DNA from 3 places in the Effusibacillus lacus genome. Region 3 is predicted to be linked to each of the others. Evidence: riboswitches for the same ligand, from Rfam matches in the RefSeq annotation. Region 3 holds a riboswitch; each other region holds the start of a gene.

Region 1 (4,415 bases), on a different contig from region 3:
GTGGCCGCTTCATCCATATAATGGGTGCTGACCAGCACGGTAATCCCCTGTCGCGCCATCCCATGGATGATATCCCAGAAGACACGGCGGGAAACGGGGTCCACGCCCGCAGTCGGTTCATCAAGGATGAGCAGCTCCGGTTTGTGCAGCAGGGCACAGCAGAGTGCCAAACGCTGCTTCCAGCCGCCAGACAGCGTACCGGACAGTTGTTTCTCCCGACCCGCCAGATCTGCCAGCTCGATTAACTCTTGGATGCGGACGGCTGCTTCTTTCGGTGAGAGCCCATAGATCCCCGCGTAAAAATCAAGGTTTTCCTTCACCGTAAGATCTTCGTACAAGCTGAACTTCTGCGACATATACCCGATTCGCTGTTTGATGGATTCGGAGTCTTTGACAATGTCAAAGCCCAGAACCTGCCCGCTTCCCGATGTGGGTGTCATCAATCCGCAGAGCATCCGGATGGTGGTCGATTTGCCCGAGCCGTTCGGCCCTAAGAACCCATAGATGCTCCCTTTCGGAATGGAGATGGTCACATTGTCGACAGCACGCCGATTCCCGAAGTCTTTCGTCAATCCCTCGCAGCTGATCGCATATTCCATGCCGGGTTACCTCCCATCGGCAGAGGACACGCGGATATCAGCCGGCATTCCGGGCTTTAGTTCCCCCATTCCTTCACTTAACCGGACGGTCACCGCAAACACCATTTTCGTCCGTTCCTTGGTGGTTTGCACATTCTTTGGGGTAAACTCCGCTTTCTCACTGATTCGCACGATCTTCCCGGCAAAGGATTTGTCCGGATAGGCATCCACCTGCACGGTCACTTCCTTGCCCACCTGAACCAGATTCAGGTCAGCCTCCGGAACGTACATCGTGACCTCAAGATTGGTGGGGTCCAACACGGTAAACAGCAGAGTGCCCGGCTTCACCATTTCCCCCAATTCCACATGCCTGCGCAGGATGATCCCTTTGATGGGGGAGCGAACGTCCGATTTTTCCAGTTGTTCTTTGACTTGTTCGAGCCTTGCCTGCGCCTGGTCTTTCTGGGCCAACAGATTCCGGATCGTGTATGCGGTTGAGCCCTCTTCCAGGAGGGACAATTGCGCTCTTGCCGACTTTTGCTGAGCGGACGCTGCCTGCACCTGCGCCTGCGCCGCCGCCACCTCGCCGTTGACCGCATCAATCTGCGCCAGGCCTGCCTGGTATTGGGCTTCCAACTGATTCACACGGGTCTTTGCCTGATTCAGCAGTTCTTTCTGGGTATCCCACTCTCTTTCCGATATGGCCTTGGCGGCATATAACGTCTCCGCGTTCTTGAACTGCTTCTCCTGATAGGCCAATGTTTCCCGGGCCCCGTCCAATTGGCTCTTGAGCTGCGCAACTTGTGCCTGCATCTGCTGCAAAGTGGCACTGGCCTGTTTCATTCGGGCTTTGGACTGGCTTGCCAGTGCGTCAAACTGGTTGATGGAAGCCACCGCCTGCTGAATCTGCTGGTTGCGGGTCCCCGCCTGGGCTTCTTCAAGTCTTGCCAGGGCAGCGTCCCGGGCCGCTTCCGCTTCTTTCACCTGCCAGTTTAAGATCTTGTCGTCAACTTTCGCGAGGATGGTATCGGTGGTAATCGCATCTCCCTCTTCCTTGTCCAGAGCCACGATCGTTCCGGACACCTGGGCCACCACCGGAATTTCCCTGCCTTCAATCGTTCCCGCAAAAGTCTGCTCCTCCGAACAGCCTGTCGTGACTAACAGCAAGAACACTGCCGTGGCTTTCATGATTTTGGTTCTCATCCAGACATCCTCCTCTCGCACAAAAGTGAGTAATCACTCACTTTGCAATTTTAACCTACTCTTGTTTGAGTCTCCCGTCAAGGGGGAGTTTCTGAAATATTTTAAACGGAACTTCCTTTTTTGCGTGAGCTTTCATTTTCAAGTTAAGGAATAATCAAAACAGGCTTGTATCCGTTTTCATCGTGTTTTTTGGCAATTGCAATTTATCGGATCTGGAATTATGTTCAGGGAAGATTTTCATATCGTATTACGCTGAGTCGAAAGAGCGGGGGAACCACATTTTTTGGGGTGAATCGCAGAAACTGCGTAGGGCAACTCCACTGCCCGAATCCGTCAGCTAACCCCGTAAGCGTAGCTGGAGAGGAGGAATCAACTTGAGTTTGTCATGCCTATGACTACAAGGGAAATACTACCTTTGTGGTTTTTTTTGTTCCTTGTTTTCCAAATAAACGAAATCCGAAGGAAGGTCAGTACCCATTATGACAATTGATCAGATTAAACGCTTACTAATCGGCTCGCCATTACGTACCCGGCAATTGACCCATGAAAAATTGCCCAAATGGAAAGCGTTGGCTATCTTCTCTTCAGACGCTCTTTCATCGGTGGCCTACGCTACGGAAGAGATTTTACTCGTGCTGTCCATCATCGGGATCAGTGCTTATGTTTATTCCATCCCAATTGCGATCAGCATTTTGGTATTGTTGCTTGTCGTTACCCTTTCATACCGTCAAATCGTTCATACCTTCCCCTCAGGCGGGGGAGCGTATGTCGTTGCCAGGGAGCACTTGAATATACCTTCAAGTCTAATGGCTGGTGCGGCATTGATGATCGACTATGTTTTGACAGTTGCCGTCAGCATTAGTTCCGGTGTAGCAGCGCTGATATCCGCCTTTCCCGTGTTGATTCCATGGAAAGTGGAGCTTGCTGTTTTTCTGGTGCTCACCCTTATGCTCTTGAACTTGCGGGGAATCCGTGAATCGGCCACAGTATTCGCTTACCCCACCTACCTCTTTATTTTTTCGATCTTGGTTATGATCGGTGTAGGAGGGACCCAAATCTGGAAAGAGGGCTGGCATGGTTATGAAGTCCAGGCTGCAAACCAGATCGGCGACATAGTTACATGGACAGGCGCTTTATTGTTGCTCCGCGCGTTTTCTTCAGGATGTTCCGCTTTGACAGGAGTTGAAGCGATCAGCAACGGTGTCCCGTCTTTTCGTTCTCCGGCTCCTCGCAATGCGGCCATCACCATGATGTGGATGTCTCTTTTGCTTGGGGCGATGTTTTTTGGAATTACGCTGCTGGCATATGCTTTCGGTATAGCCCCAAAAGAACATGAGACCGTTGTATCCCAAATTGCGGAGCACGTATTTGGACGGGGGCCACTTTATTACCTCATTCAAGTGGCGACAATGCTCATTCTGTTTTTGGCCGCCAATACCAGTTTTACCGGATTTCCACAGTTAACTTCCATCATTGCCCAAGACCGATTCCTTCCTCGTAATTTGGCCATGCGAGGCGATCGTCTTGTGTTTTCAAACGGGATCGTATTGTTAAGTGTGCTGTCCATTCTGCTTATTATAAGTTTTAATGGCGACACGCACGGCTTGATTCCTTTATATGCGGTAGGTGTCTTCCTGTCCTTTACCATTGCTCAATGGGGATTGGTAAAAAGATTCCTGAACGAGAAAAGCAAGAGACTATTCCGTATTGCGGTGACCGGGCTCGGAACAGTAATTACCGGACTGGTTACGCTGATCACGCTTGTTTCCAAATTTAGCGAAGGGGCGTGGATGGTCGCGTTTGCCATACCCTTGTTGGTTTGGATGTTTTATCTGATCCGAAACCATTATGACGAAATTGGCAAGGAATTACGCGTAGATCTGCACTCGCTTCCGAAGAAAGTCAAGACGAAAGTGATTATCCCGATCTCCGGAATCAGTAAAGTGGTAGCTCAATCGATTGCGTATGCAAAAGGCATTTCGGATGATGTTGTGGTCGTAACAGTCGATTTTGACGACGAACATGCAGCACAAATGCGGGAAAAGTGGGAGAAATGGAACCCGAACGTCCCATTAATTATTTTGCGTTCCCCTTACCGGACCTTGATTTCGCCGCTTTTAAAGTACATTGATACTCTTGAAAAAGAAAAAGAAGAGGATGAGTTTATTACGGTACTTGTCCCACAATTCATCGTCAAGAAATGGTGGCATGCATTATTGCACAACCAAACGGCATTGTTACTCAAAGCCGTACTGATTTATCGAAAAGATGTGGTTGTATCAACCATACCGTTTCACTTGCACCACTAATTTCCCATAAATCATTGAAAACAGGTCACTACAGGAGCCGAGGTCCATCAAGTGACCTGTTTTCGTGCATGGCCAGTTGCCCAATTACTACACCGGATAAACCGGATGTTTTCGTTCGGAGAACACCAGATACTTGGAAGAATACGCCTCAAACCGTTTGATCAGCTCATCCCGCAGGGAATTGGCCGGGATGATTCCGTCCACCACCAGTTCCGATGCCAGCCGGTAGATATCAATGTCCTGCCGGTATTCTTCCCGTTTCTCTTCGATAAAGGCGGCCCGCTCCGACTCGGGCAGTTCGGCGATTTTGTTGGCATACACCGCA
Region 2 (7,658 bases), on a different contig from region 3:
AGACGGGTAATGGAATCACTGAATACTTTCCCGCCGATAATTTTTGGCATGATCAGATACCAGGTCATGTAAGCCGGCATCAACCAGAAGTACACCAACGGATGTCCGAAGAACCACAACAGCGTGCGACTGAGAAGGACATTCACGGTGTCTACCATACCCAAGGACCAGGGAATCAACTGGAACAACACTTCAGCCGCAACCCCAAGGGTACAAATTTGCCACAATGTCATGGTTGCCACTGCGGTAAAGAGGAAAAGGGGTGAAAACTTGCCAGGGTTATTCCGTTTCCAGTTGCGATATTCGGCAAACATGCCCCAGCCGCCGATCCAGCTTCCCACAACTATCAGTGCGGCTCCAATATAGAAGAAGGGCGACGCTTTCATCGGTGCATAGAACGTAAACAGAACGGAAGCATCATTCATAAGAACGGTAATGACTCCCATTACGGTGCCAATCAACATCACCCAGAAACCAACCCAGCCAAGCTTTAATCCAAGCGGAGTCAGTTTGCCGTTTTGAACCCTTGCAATACCAGAGAACAGAAAACCTTCGATAAAGAATGTGGTGAACACCAGACCCATCAATACACCATGGGCGGTCAAGATCTGATAATAGTTAAGCCAGGTGGGCAGTGTAATCAATTGAGCTCGATCCAAGCCCTGAAGCAATCCCGCAATCGCTGCAATACCGAATCCGATAAATGCAACCAAGATATAGGAAAGGCTCAGCTTCGCCGCTTTTTGGTCCACTCTTACTTCTTGTGTCATTTGTGGTGTCACTCCTTTCCCCTTACTTTACGATAACTTTTGCCATCATCATGTGGTGAGCCGCACCGCAGTACTCGTTACACAGGATCAAGTACTCGCCCGGCTTGTCAAACGTATGGGTAACTTTGTTGACATGACCCGGTACAACCATCATGTTGACGTTTGTTCCAGGAATTTGAAAACCATGCACTACGTCTTTACTGGTGCTGATAAAAGTTACTTTCGATCCAACCGGAACTTCGATTTGATTGGGGTTATACCCGAAAGCAAACGAAACCATCACAGCTTCATATTCATTGGGTCCAACCTGTTTGAGACCTGGTTTGTCGAAGGGAGCGGTTTGTTCCACCTTTTTAGGATCTACCCTTTGAAGATCACTTGGTGGAGTCATTCCCATTGCAAACGCGTTAACAAAAAGAGCAACAATAAATGCAATAATTATTCCGCCGCCAAACATCAACCAATACTTTTCATAGCGATGAATGTGCATGCCGGAACCTCCTTTCCACTCCTTGGGCTGTTTTTAATTCCGACTCAGAAAAAGAAAGAACACACCAAGCCAACTCAGTGCGATAAAAGTGCCCAACAGCATCACCGAAGCAAAAGTGCCTTTCAGCGAAGGTTCTTTTTCCTCCGTGCCGGACTGTGGTGAAGTCGGGTTCGTGATGCGCGGTGTGGTTTCGCTCATGTCTTTTCCTCCCCTCTTATCCGTTCAAATATTTGTCAAACAAATTTATATAACTTTAATTCGAGTATAGGTTTAGAATTATTATTGCGGTATAGGGGAGTTCCCTGAAAAAACCATAGGGGAATTCCCTGATACGAAAAAAAACCTGTAAAATCAAGATTTCAAAGCAATTATGGAAATTTGTTGAATAATTAGAGGCAGACACAAAACGTTAAAAAAGCTTCTCTCGAAGCATATTCAGGAAGTTAGGGCGCAAAAAAACCGCCTGATTCGGTCAGGCGGTTTGAAGATGAATGAAGTTTGCTGTTTCAATATGTCGGATATGCGGTTAGAGACGTTTAGCTCCTATATATCGTGGGCCCCAATATGGATTATTCAACGGTACAATTTTGACTCCGGAAGAGCTTGTTGCCGAGATAAACTGGTTATCTCCTACGTAAATGCCCACATGGGAAGCGCCAGGAGCATAGGTGGTATGAAACACCAGATCCCCAGGTTGGAGCTCTGTGACAGGAGTGCCCAGCTTATAGATCTCAGCAGCTGTTCGAGGCAATTGAACACCGTTTTGGGCAAACACATAGTTTACGAATCCCGAACAATCGAACCCCTTGGGGCTTGTCCCGCCCCAAGCATAAGGAACCCCTACATATTTCTTTGCAATGTCCACGACACTGGAGACAGCGGCGGTTTGCTTTGTCTGAAAGCCGGAACGGGAGGCAAGTACGGGCGCAATCGGGGTATTTCCCTGTTTGCCCGTAATAATCAGGGCAGTCGCCGTATTCGAGTCCCAGTTGACTTTCATGCCAGCAGTCTCTGAGACAAAGCGAAGCGGCACATAGGTTCTGTTCTGCAGCAATACCGCATCTGTATCGAGCCGCACTGTTTTTCCGTTGACCTTCGCACGGTCATCTCCCGTCCGCAAGACAACCTCCATGTCGTTGTTCTTCAGGGTCACTTTAATTTCTTCGCCTTCCTCAACCCAATCAACCTTGTATCCCAACTTTTCCGATATGAAACGAACCGGAACCTGGGTTCGTTGGTGTTCGTCAATAAACGGCTGCGCGTCGGGAAATTGGACAAGCTGGTCATCCACTTGGATGTGAACGTTGTAGTCCGGTTGAGAGGAAGTCGAACCGGCCGCTTCCGCCGATGAAGACAGGAAAGTCAAAGCGGATACGGTCCCTGCAATCGTGAGGATTTTCAAAGATGCATTCACAAGCTGTTCCTCCTTTAGCCTCCGAGGTTAGTTGACGGGTTCGGGTAGAGGTACCCTATGCCAGCTAAGCAATTCACCCCATAAAAATGATCCCCCGTACCGACTGGGTCGGATTCGGCCTTATTTGTCGCTTTACAGATATTCGAGAACAACCCCTTCTTTCCTACCGTTGACGACAATCCAATTTATGGTAACGGCCGCTCCCTCCACTCATTCCCTGCCTTCAGTTAGATGCCACCTGCAAAAGGTAAGCAAAAATAGCACTGTATTCCAGGCTTATTTTTGAGGATTCAAAGGTACTCCCAGAAATAGGACTGTTTTTCAGCCCTATATGCTACTTCTGGTTTACTCACCTTGAGAATCCCCTGAATAAGACTGAAAATCAGCTCTATTTCTGAAGCGACAAACAAAAAATAAAAAATAAGGCTGACACTCAGCCTTATTTCCACAATAGATGCATTATGTAAACTTTTATTGCATTAAATACCCCAAAGCGGTTTCCGCCGTGTCTTTCCCCTGTTGAATGCAATCGGGCACACCGAGTCCCTTGTAGGCAGCGCCTGTGAAAAAAAGGCCAGGGTATTCTTTGGCAACTTCCTTCTCGAAAGCGGCCAACCGTTCAAGATGACCCACCGTATACTGCGGCATTGCCTTTCGCCAGCGGGTAATCCTCACAAAAATCGGTTCCGCTTCAATGCCCATCGAATCTTTCAGATCCCGCTTCACCTTCTCCAGAATCGATTCATCCGGTTCGTCGACGATATCTTCGTCTCCCGCACGGCCTACATAACAACGCATCAGAACTTTGTCCGGCGGGGCGGTATGCATCCACTTGGAAGAAATCCAGGTACAGGCCGTTATGTTCCGGCCTTCTTTCTTGGGAACCACAAACCCGGTACCATCAAGCGGATACGGAACGTCGGCGGCATGAAACGCCAACAGGACGTTGCCGACGGAAACATAAGGGATCTTCTCCAACAGTACCAAAGACGGAAACGACTGGGGCAAAACCCTGGCAGCATCGTAAGCCGGAGTGGTCACAATCACCGCATCCGCCTGAAACGTTTCCCCGTTCTCCGTCACGACTCGATACAATGCAGTACCGCCAGCAGCCTCATCCGTTTCTTTTTTAATCTCGCGAACCGCGGTCGAAGTATGGATCAATCCACGGCCAATCTCATCCGCCAGTTTGTTGACCATTTGCACCAGGCCGCCGCGCAGCCCGAAAAACATCGTAGTAACCAGCGGCTTTCGATCGGGAGAACCGGTTCCGGAGGAAGAGGGTGCTATGCCTTCTTCCGATTTCGGTTGCGGAACGGATTTCGCCGGGGCACTGCCCGCTTTCGCCTGCTTTGCCTGGGCCAGCATGCCGAGAATCAAACTGCCGTATTTTTTCTCCATCTGTTCAAACTGCGGATAGGTGGCACGCAAGCTCAGATTCCGGGTACTGCCTGCATAGATGCCGGCCAGCAGCGGTTCCGCCATCTGGTCCACCACTTCATCCCCCAGCCTGCGGGCCAGAAAACCTCCCAGCGATTGATCGCCGGAAGGTTTGCTGCGGGGGATCAGCAGATCCATGGCTGCACGGATTTTGCCTGATATCGTAAGCAGCCCGGTTGTGGCAAACGGAACGAACTGGGTAGGGATTCCAACGTTGAGCCCCGCCGGTATCCGATGCAGTTTTCCCTCATGCAGAATGTATGTCTTTTTGTTGTTTGGATTCGTCCCCACAATATCACCGGTCAGTCCCAGGTCACGGCACAGGTTCAATGCCGCCACCTTGCGGGCCAACAGAGCATCCGGCCCCTTCTCCATCACAAAACCTTCATGGATCTCTGTCGAGATTTTGCCCCCGAGCCGGTTGTCCCTCTCAAACAGAAGAACCCGCAAAGGGATCCCCTTTTCACGGGCTTGCTTTTGCAAATAATAAGCGGTGGTCAGACCGGTGATCCCGCCGCCGATCACGATGACCGTTTTGTCAGTCATGTCGATCATTCCTTTGCTGCATGTTGTCGCACCACAGTTGCCAGTGCCCGCAGGAAGTCCTCGTCTGCATTGAGCATGGCGGTCCGCACGAGTTTGATTCCCACCTCTTTCGCTAAGGCCTGGGCTTCGATGTCAATGTCGTACAGAACCTCTAAATGATCTGCTACAAATCCAAATGGACATATCACCACATTGTCTGTTCCCTGTTCTGCCAGTTCCCGTAAGACATCCAGGATATCGGGACCCAACCAGGGTTCCGGGGTCCGTCCTGCGCTCTGCCATGCAGTTCCCCAGTTGGAATGTCCGGCCCGCTGCGCGATGGCTGCTGCCGATTCCCTGATCTGATCCGGGTATGGGTCATTCATCTTGAGGATTCGTTCCGGCAAGCTGTGGGCTGTGAAAAGCACTTTGACCCCGGGTCTTTCCGCTTCTGAAAAATGGGACAGTGCATCCCGCAAACGCCTTTCCATGGCATCGAGATACAGTGGCTGCAGATGCCATTGACGTACATAGTGAATCCGGGGTCCGCCGTACTGCTCAACCCCTTTTTCCGCCGCTTCGATATATTTGGCAATGCTCATCGTGGAATAGTGCGGGGCAAACACAAAGCCGACCGCTTCCCGGATACCGTCTTCCACCATTTGCCTGACTGCGTCCTCCACAAACGGCGCGATGTGCTTTTTCCCGCTATACATACGATAGGTAACGCCGTCTCCATTGCCGTTCAGAATCCGGCCCAGGCCTTCAATCTGGTCATCCGTAATCTTGTTCAGCGGGGATACGCCACCGATGGCCTGATAGCGGTCAATCAAATCCTGCAGCAGTTCCGGCTCCGGCTTGCGTCCGCGACGGATGTGTGTGTAATACTCTTCCACCTGGTCCAGGTTGCGGGGAGTACCGTAATCCATTGCCAGAACTCCAACAATGCGGTTGCTCATATCCTCACCTGCACCTCTATTTCAACTTGGAAACGCTGTATTGATGAACGAATTCCGTCAGCTTCCGCAGGGTTTCCCCTTGCACTTCCGGGAAGATGCCGTGTCCAAGGTTAAAGATATATCCCGGATGGGCCATTCCCATATCCAGTATTTCCTTTGCTTTCTGTTCGATGACAGGCCAGGGGGCCAACAGCAGCGCCGGATCCAGATTGCCCTGCAGCGCAAACCCGGTTCCCACACGTTCCCGTGCCGAATCAAGCGGCACTCTCCAATCGACCCCAATTACGCTGACCGGAAGCTCCTTCCAAACGGTAAGCAGTTCCCCGGTGTTGATGCCGAAGTAGATGGTCGGGGCATCGATTTCCTTGAGCGCTTCAAAGATTCTCTTCATGGTTGGAAATACATACTGCCGGTAGTCACTTGGCGAGAGGCTGCCGATCCAGCTGTCAAAGATCTGGACCGCCTGGGCTCCTGCCGCCACTTGCCCCTTCATATATGTAATGATCATGTCTCCAAGCTTGTCCATCAGTGCGTTCCATACTTCAGGCGCTGAGTACATCATTTGCTTGGTCTTGTAATAGTTCTTGGATGGACCGCCTTCGATCATATAGCTGGCAAGGGTAAACGGCGCTCCTGCAAAGCCGATCAGCGGGACTTCCAGTTCCCGTTTGAGAATGCGGATCGTCTCCATGGTCTTCGGCAGGTCGCCTTCCGGATCCAGTTCCCTGAGACGGGTAACGTCTGCCATTTCTTTGATCGGATTCGCGATGACAGGACCGTACCCGCCCTTAATATCCACATCAACCCCCATGGCTTTGACAGGGATCATGATATCGGAAAACAAGATGGCAGCATCTGTGTTCAACTGTTTGACCGGCAAAATCGTCACTTCGGCACATACGTCCGGAATCTCGCAGATTTCCATCAGACTGTACTTCTCTCGGACTTTACGGTACTCGGGTTGATAGCGTCCCGCCTGCCGCATGTACCAGACAGGGATGTGTTCCACCGGCTGTTTCCTGCATGCTCGCAAAAAAGTATCATTAAATGCCATAGTTTCACCACTTTACCACTTGTTAGAATCACTTCAGTTATACCGCAAATCACCTTTCGGAGGCAAATGAACTTCTTGTGAAGACACCTTTCTCCCAAATCATTGGATGCGTCTTCACAGTATGGTATACTAATTCCCGAATGACATAGAAGGAGTGAAAGCCGACATGGGTGAATTCTTACATACACTGGACGGATGGTATGTCCTCCACGATTATAGAACTGTTGACTGGGCAAGCTGGAAAGCCCTCCCACGGGAAGAGCGGCAGGCTGCAGTCGATGAATTGCTTACCCTGATGCGCGGATGGCAATCGATTGAGGAGAAGAAAGAAGGAAGTACTGCTGCGTTCACCATCGTCGGGCAAAAGGCGGATCTGCTGTTCATGAACCTCCGCCCCACTTTGGAAGAACTGGGCGAACTGGAGACAGCCCTGAACAAAACCCGGTTTGCCGAGTTCCTGATTCCGGTCTACTCTTATGTATCCGTTGTGGAACTGGGCAACTACCTTCCGAAAGAAGGGGTCGATCCTTATGCGGACCCGGTCATTCAAAACCGCCTCTACCCCATTTTGCCCAAGATGAAAAATGTTTGTTTCTACCCGATGAACAAAAAGCGGGAAGGCAATGACAACTGGTACATGCTGTCTCTCGAACAACGCCGCGATCTGATGCGGGCCCACGGTCTGACCGGACGCAAATATGCGGGCAAAATTGTCCAGATCATCTCCGGTTCCACCGGCCTCGATGACTGGGAATGGGGCGTCACGCTCTTCTCCGACGACCCGCTCGAATTCAAAAAGATTGTAACGGAGATGCGCTTCGACGAAGTCAGCGCCCGCTTCGGCGAATTCGGCGAATTCCTGGTTGGAACGCGGATTGACGGGGAACAGCTGGCAAAATATCTGGAAGTGTGAGGGGACAAACTGTTTTTGTTACGGAGTGATTCTTTATGAAGAAAATCGAGGCTATCATCCGTCCGGAGAAACTGCAGGATGTGATATCGGAAC
Region 3 (7,658 bases):
TTTTCAATTTTGCCGATAATGGTCTCGGGCTTCATCAGCTTCATAACCGCGTACATGTAAACCAACAGCCATACAAAACCGACAATCAGCATCACAAGATCCGCGCTGATCCATTTGTCCATCTGCTTGGACACAAGCCCGTTGTCCAGTTCGCGCATCTTGGAAAGCATGTAGATGGCATGAAAGATAGTCAGCAGATAAAAGGAGAACAGGGAAATGTTATAAGGAAACCGCACATAGAAATCCAGAATTCTGTGTGTGTACTTGCTTGCGGTCATCTGAATGGCCACCATGACAATCGATATGGACAGGGTGAAAATTGTGGCCAGTATTGTTGCGATGGTGTTCAGGTAGTTCCGGGCTGTCTCCGCATCCCCGTCAAACACAGGGGGTGTGAATACGAAAACAGCCCCGGTCAGCAGCCAGGAAAAAAACAGATGCAGCGCCATCAAGGACCTCCCCGTTTCCCCCTAGTTCAGTGCTCGTTCTAGTATGTGCCCCCCCGACAAGAAAAATTTAACGATTTGCTTTCCTCTTCCAGTGACAGAATAAGATACGGGAATCGGTTATATTCGCGTTTACGTCAAGGAGGAATTTGATGAGACGATATGTTTTGGGAGGAGTCGTCGCGGCGCTTCTGCTCACGATGACTGCAGTTTTTGGCTCGCGTCCTTTCAACCAGCCGCTCCAGAATCAGCAGCGGATCAGCAGCGATCCGGGCTCACAGAATCCCCGGATCATGAACAACAAAAACAGGGACATACGGGCACAGGTGACCGGTCCCCAAAGCCGGGCCCAGATCGCGGCCCAGGATATGGCGATTACCACCGCTTTGTGTGTGAGGGACTGCCGGTTTGCCCTGCAACACCTGGCCAACCAATTGGAACATGCTGCAGATCAAAACCAAAAGCAGCAGCTCATCCGAAATGCCATGAAGGAACACCCTCAATTTCGCGCCATGATGCTGCAGACCGCCGACGGACAAACATTTTCCCATGGCTCAGCGGCAAAGCCGCAGTATCTGAAAGAAAGCGTAAACGGCCTCAAGAAGTCTGGACAGTTCTATGTATCCGATCTTTACGAAGGGCATGGCGGCAAAGACCAGCTGCTGATGTCACTTGCCGTTCCGGTTCTGAACGGTTCACAAATCGCTTCCGTCCTGGCCGCGGAGGTGCAAATGGGCTTTCTCCGTTCTGTAGCGGATCAGGTGGACAACCAAATGGGTACGATTACCCAACTGAATACACAGGATGGCGACCGGATCCTGTTTCATCCGGAGAAATCCCATTCCTCATCCGGACAACCTGTTACTCAGGCGGTGGACGGCACCAAATGGAATACCTCGTCGGTTCAGGTGCGATCCAAATCGGAAGACATCAGGACCATCTCCAAACGAAACGAAGTGGTTGTCCAATTTGACAGAGAACCGGATGCGGCAACTTTATCAAGAATCCAGAAGGAGATCGATGGTGTTATTGTAAGGCGAAATACCATGCCTACCTTTGTTTTTCGTTCAAACACCAAGTCGACGGATCAGCTGATAGCCTATTTTCAGAAAATGGGCGTTCGGATGGTCGAACCTAACAGGATTCTCAGGCAGAACGAACTGCCAAATGACCGGCTGTACCAAAAGTATCAGTGGAATTTCCCGCAAATCAAGATTGAAAATGCCTGGCAGGCTACAACGGGCATTCCCAGCACTATCATAGCGGTTGTAGATACGGGAATTGATCTGGATCATCCGGAGTTTGCCGGTCAATTGGTGGAAGGTCACAACATGATCGCAGACGACAACCGGCCGGTCGATGACAATGGGCACGGCACCCATGTGGCAGGTGTGATCATTGCCCGAACCAATAACGTCGAGGGCGTAGCCGGAATGAACTGGAATTCGAGGGTAATGCCCGTCAAGGCACTGGACGCCGAGGGAACAGGCACCGTCTTTGACATTGCGGACGGAGTCCGGTGGGCAGCCGATCATGGAGCCAAAGTGATCAATCTGTCGCTTGGTGAATATGAGGACTCGCGCTATCTGCATCAAGCGATTCAGTACGCCGTATCCAAGGATGCGCTGGTGGTGGCCGCCATGGGCAATGACGACACCGACCAGCCCAGCTACCCTGCCGCCTACCCGGAAGTTCTGGCGGTTACAGCTGTGGATCAGGATACAAAACGTGCAACCTTCTCCAATTACGGTTCTCATGCCGGAGTCGCCGCGCCGGGGGTGTCTATTGCCAGCACGTTCCCGGATTATCGGTACGCAGCGATGTCGGGAACCTCAATGGCCTCCCCTCATGTAGCCGGACTGGCCGGACTGATCCGCTCCATGAACCCCGATCTGTCGTCCGCCCAAGTTCGGGACATCATTTTGCGGACCGCCACTGATGTAGGGCCGTCTGGACCGGATCCCTATTACGGAAGGGGATTGATTAATGTAACCGAAGCTGTACGGCAAGCGCAGATAAAGTCACAGGAAATGGCACCGCCCGAGGGGAGACGGACTCCCGTCAGAAGGGATCCTTGGTGGTGGCCGTTTCGCAGACTTTTTGGCTTCGAGCAAACAAAATAGGGAACAAAAGGGAGGGGGCTGTACCCTCAGGCAGATCATCTGCCAGGTACAGCCCATGGCTTTCATAACGTCCGCTTCCCCAGGAGACGGGAAATCTGAAGTTCCATCCAATTCCAGAGTTTCGCCAGATCATAGGGCAGAATGATAAAGGTGCAAAGGAAGGCGATGGGAATCACAAGCGCAATTCGAAGCATCCGGCTCCCCAGGATTGAACAGATGATGTCAAACTGAATGGTGTGCCGGTATTCCTCCGCCAATTCCGGCAGGATGTCTGCAAGCAAATGATTGTAAAAGCGGGCTGTCGAAAGGAGGAGGTAGGAAACAAACCAACTGATGATGGCAATCCATACATATGTCCACATGCATCGGTCCCCTTCTGGAAAGTTTCCCTAGCAGTGTATGTGGCAGGACAAAAAGAGGTTTCCTGTGACTCAACGCAGTTCAAAAAATTGGAACGTTGATTAACGGCAGGAGCCGGCCCGATGGAACGAGAAAGCCAGCCTGCACAGGCTGGCTCACAGCTATATTCTTCTATATTCTTCTTGCTCCCAAGTAGCGAGGACCCCAGTAGGAACTGCTGAAACTGTCAATCTTCACCCCATGGGAACTGGTAGAGGATATGAATTGTCCGTCCCCGAGATAAATTCCTACATGGGAAGCTCCTGAATCATACGTTGCAAAAAATACCAGGTCTCCCGGCTGCAGATCCGTGACGGCAGTCCCTTGCTTGTACATGTCATGGGACGTGCGAGCCAGATCGACTCCTTTTTGTGAGAACACATACCTGACAAACCCTGAACAGTCAAATCCGGAAGGAGTGGTTCCTCCCCAGGCGTAGGGAACTCCCACAAGGCTTTTTGCCGTTTCCAGCAACGCGCCGGAATTTTTCTGGATCTCTTCCAGCTTCTTGGCAGCCAACTCCGCGATCTTCTTTCCGGTGGTGTCAGGGTCGACCTTGCCTGTCTGCTCAAGCGCATTGTCTTTTTGGAAGGCTTTTACGGCAGCTTCCGTAATTTCTCCATAGTAACCGGTATTGGTCGGATATTTGAAGTACCCCAGAATTCGCAAGTCCTGCTGCAGGGTGGCGACCTCTTGTCCCTCGACTTCTTTCTCCAGTGTCTTGTCCCCGTACTTGGACGCAGCTTCAGCATGAGAGACGGTCGCGGATGCAAACAGAAGTGCTCCCGCAAACACAAAAGCTTTCCAAAACCTGTTCAAATCGATTCCTCCTGATGCCTCCGAGGTTAGTTGACGGGTTCGGGTAAGAGGGTACCCTACACTCTTGGTGATTCACCCCAAATTACAGGTCCCCCGTACTGACTCATGGTCAGATTCGGCAAGATTTCTATTAAATGCTAAAAACTATCACACATTCTAAAAAATAGCACGAATGCTGTCGGAATTCAATAGTCTGCTATCTTACTAAACGTAGGTCTTCCAGCCTATTTTTACTAAAAAACGGTTCCTGCGGGTCAGGAACCGTTTTTCCGCTCTATTAATTGGTTTTCTCAATTTCGTAGACTACATCATCCAACAGATAGATGGCAATCTTGTCATATTTGCTAAGATTGCGAAGGGTCAAGCCAGTATCTGCTTTATGGATGTACGGATTTTCGGCGAGTTTGTATCTGGTTGCGCTTTCGATCAGATAGAGATAGTCGCTGTCGCTGACGTAAGAAAATGTTCCTTCGAGCTTCTGCATGACGTCAAATATCTTCTTGTTGCCCAGAGAGAAACGGACTTCAATCCGGTCACCCGCCGCCAGGCTGTTGATCTGGCTGTAGGATTGGGAGTTTACCTTGACGGTATCTTCACTGCCGAAGGTGATGGTGGTTGTGGAACCGTCAAACTTTTTCACGGCAACTTCGTTTCTGGCGGTGTTTATGCTCGTGATGAAACCGCGGGTTACCGGAAGCACTTCCACCGCTTTCAGTTCATTCCCGAAATAAGTGGCTTTGACCAGGTCATCTTCCTTTACATCATCTACCTTGGGATTGTTGATACCGGGAACAGTCAAGCGAACATCGGAATAGATATACAAGCTTTCGCTGTTGCCATCGTCGTCCTCCACCCGAAGGCGCTTGCTGCTGGTAGACACGTCGGTCACTTTGTACTCCAGTTCTCTTTTTACATCAATTTCCTTGATCTTGTTTGTCTCGGTCAGTTCCACCCGGACATAATCGTTTCGTTCAAGATCAGACAGGTCGGCGCTGCTTTCGTCCTTGATGTTCACGTCATAGTCGCTGTCCACAAAGTAATTTTTCTGGGTGTTGCCATCCAGTGCCAGAGTCATGATTCGTCTGTCGGGATCAATCAGCACAACCGTTCCTTCAATCCGGTTGTCCACTTCAATATAGACAATCTTGTCGTCGAAAAGCTGAATTTTGGCTTTCATGTCCTTCTTGATATCAGCAAGAGTCGGGTCGGATTCTCCATTGACATACAGCTCCGGCAGGGTGTCGTATTCGTAAGATTTCAATTCCCCGCTGTTGTCTTTCAGGACAAGGGTTTTGGCGTTCTCGTCAAGGCTTACCACTGTCCCTTCAATATACAAATCAGACAGCTCGCCAACAGATTGCCCGGTTCGATTGCTGATTGTCAGGCTCTTGATACCGTTATCGGCAATATGAATGACGATCTTGTCGCCTTCCTGCAGATCGGACAGGAGGGCCGTCGCGCCACTGCCATACTTGATCGTGGCATCCGCCGCGATTTTTCGTACGCTGGGTGTCCCGTCATTCTTTTCATAAGTCAGGATCGATTTGTCAGACGACAGGGATATGACCGTTCCCTCTTCCACAATCGTCTTGACATGAATCTTAGATACCACGTTGTCCAGAACTGTCAATTCAACTTCCATGCCTTTGAACAAGTCATTCAGTCCCGTGGTACGGTTGTCCGGATAGGTGACCGTTACCGCAGAACCGATCCGATAGATTTGTGGAGTGCCGGACAGCTTTTGCAGGGTCAACAGACCATTGGCCTGGTCCCACTCATAGATAATTCCCGCGTTTGTGGTCGATGTTCCACCTGCCAACCGGTAAACGGAAATCACTTTCCCCCGGAGGATCGTCAGTTCCACCGTATCGTTTTCCGAGAGCCCGTCAAAAGAAGTTAAAGTTCCGTCTATAGAACGATAAGTTGCCTGTTCACTCAGTTCATAGGTTTTCAGGTTGTTGGAACTGTCGGACAGCGCAATCGCTTTCAGGTCTTTGTATACCTTCACAAGAGTCCCGCTGACTTTTTCCACCCGTCGAGACTCGTCCAGGACTTCAATATAGGCTGCAGTCGGCTTGCCAATCACCAGAACCGGTTGCATGGGTTCCAGACTTGCGGCATTCGCCTGTCTGTCATTCTTGAATACCAGGGTGCCTGAAGTGAGAGTAACCGTTTGAAGCCCTGCGGAAGTCTGGACAACCATCTGATTTCCGGTTACCGATACGATATCTCCTTGCAATTCGGTGTCACGATGGACCGTCAGAAACGGCTCTGCCCGACTGATCAGCGCTGCCAGCTGGATCCGGGTGACAAAATCCAGGGGGTTAAAATTCACCGTTCCGTTAGCGTTGGGTATGCCCTTTATCAATCCATAGGCATCGGAAGAGGCAAGTTTCACATAATCCAGTGCCCAAGCGTGAATCTTGTCCGTATCGGCAAAGCTGCTTGCCGTCTGGCTGTACTGGCTGACATCATCCTCTTTGTCGATCATCCGTACAAGCAGTTGAGCCACCCATTCCCTCGATGCGGCAGAGATACCGTCAAACCGGCTTTCCTCTTCCCATCTCAACAGTCGATACCGATCTGCTATGGCGACATAAGGTTTTGCCCAGTTTGACACGTTGCGGTACTGCAATTGATAGGCGGCCGGATCGTATTGATCGACTTCCCCTTTCAATCCCAATGCCCGAATCACCATGGCGACCGCTTGTTCCTGGGACACATACTGGTCCGGAAGGAAGTTGCCGTTCCCGTCCCCCTGAATGATCTGTCTTAATGACATCTTTGCAACGTCTTTCAGCGCCCAATTGTGACTTGCCCCAAGATCCCTGAAATTGTTGGCCTCATTGGCAGCTGCCGTGTTAAAAGATGCGGAGGCAAACAACAACAGGAATACCAGAAGGCTTGATACGAGTGCTTTCCATTTCTGCGTCATGCCGTATTGTCCTCTCCCTTTATATGAAGTATGGTTTTGGAAACAAAATAGAAAAGAAGGGAAATTTTCCCTCCTATCTGTTTCGACAAAATCATACAAATTCCCTCTTTGCAAATATGAAAAAAACCGGGCATTTCTTTGCCCGGTCTTCAACCTGTCTTATTGCATGTCGGCCAGCGCTTTCTGGTCAAGCAATATGATTTGCCTTTTCTCCACGTCGATATGGCCTGCGGCCTTAAATTCGTTGAGAATTTTGCTGGTGGTTTCCCGGGTGGATCCGATCAGGCTCGCCATATCTTCGTGGGTGAGCCTGATCCCGATCTTGACACCGCCGGGAACCCGTTCCCCGTGCAGGTCTGCCAGCTTCAGGAGCAGTCGGGCAAGACGGGTTTGGACATCGTAGAACACCAGATTCTCAATTTGCTCCTGGGCTTCCTCCAGCCGCTGTTCCACAATCTGGGCCAGCCGCAGTGATACCTTGGGGTTGCGGGAAACAATCTCTTCAAACACTTTCTTGTCAATCTTGCAGATATAGGCATCATCCAGCGCTTCCGCATAATATTTGCGGGGCTCGTCGCCAAACAACGCACTTTCTCCGAAGATCGCACCCGGTTCCAGAGTAACCAGGGTAAACTGCTTGCCTGTATCGGACAGCCTGGAAATGCGAACCCGTCCTTTCTTCAACAGGTATACCGCATTGCTTGGTTCGTCAGGTGTAAAAATATAATTTCGCTTCGGCACGACAGCCGGTTGACTGCCCTTGCCAAGCTGGTCCAATTCTTTCTGTTCGACCCCTTCAAACAGGTCATACTCACGCAACTCGCAGACAGCGCATAGGCTTAGCATTCTTATCCCCTCCGAGGACCGGAAAGTTCCTGTATAGGTAACCGTAACACACTCCGCACCTCCCTGACAAGGGGCGGACGACCCAGAAGA

Evidence for each region. Region 3 has a riboswitch for cyclic di-AMP ahead of EFBL_RS11070 (C40 family peptidase). Riboswitches for the same ligand answer to the same signal wherever they lie in the genome.
Region 1: another riboswitch for cyclic di-AMP. It lies ahead of EFBL_RS08905 (APC family permease); the one in region 3 lies ahead of EFBL_RS11070 (C40 family peptidase).
Region 2: another riboswitch for cyclic di-AMP. It lies ahead of EFBL_RS00625 (C40 family peptidase); the one in region 3 lies ahead of EFBL_RS11070 (C40 family peptidase).

The regions. Positions count from the first base shown of each region.
Region 1 is NZ_BDUF01000046.1:43,045-47,459, reverse strand. Features, by position in the region: gene EFBL_RS08915 (ABC transporter ATP-binding protein) at 1-599, opposite strand, end outside; gene EFBL_RS08910 (HlyD family secretion protein) at 606-1,781, opposite strand; cyclic di-AMP (ydaO/yuaA leader) riboswitch at 2,022-2,149, shown strand; gene EFBL_RS08905 (APC family permease) at 2,267-4,090, shown strand; partial or broken gene EFBL_RS21170 (carboxyl transferase domain-containing protein) at 4,178-4,415, opposite strand, start outside.
Region 2 is NZ_BDUF01000003.1:86,801-94,458, forward strand. Features, by position in the region: gene EFBL_RS00610 (b(o/a)3-type cytochrome-c oxidase subunit 1) at 1-770, opposite strand, end outside; gene EFBL_RS00615 (cytochrome c oxidase subunit II) at 793-1,260, opposite strand; gene EFBL_RS00620 (cytochrome c oxidase subunit 2A) at 1,294-1,458, opposite strand; gene EFBL_RS00625 (C40 family peptidase) at 1,787-2,674, opposite strand; cyclic di-AMP (ydaO/yuaA leader) riboswitch at 2,676-2,804, opposite strand; gene hemG (protoporphyrinogen oxidase) at 3,146-4,660, opposite strand; gene hemH (ferrochelatase) at 4,666-5,598, opposite strand; gene hemE (uroporphyrinogen decarboxylase) at 5,615-6,652, opposite strand; gene hemQ (hydrogen peroxide-dependent heme synthase) at 6,819-7,565, shown strand; gene EFBL_RS00650 (P-II family nitrogen regulator) at 7,601-7,658, shown strand, end outside.
Region 3 is NZ_BDUF01000057.1:107,311-114,968, forward strand. Features, by position in the region: gene EFBL_RS11055 (DUF2254 family protein) at 1-449, opposite strand, end outside; gene EFBL_RS11060 (S8 family serine peptidase) at 599-2,569, shown strand; gene EFBL_RS11065 (hypothetical protein) at 2,632-2,931, opposite strand; gene EFBL_RS11070 (C40 family peptidase) at 3,101-3,787, opposite strand; cyclic di-AMP (ydaO/yuaA leader) riboswitch at 3,788-3,918, opposite strand; gene EFBL_RS11075 (S-layer homology domain-containing protein) at 4,065-6,722, opposite strand; gene EFBL_RS11080 (Crp/Fnr family transcriptional regulator) at 6,882-7,568, opposite strand.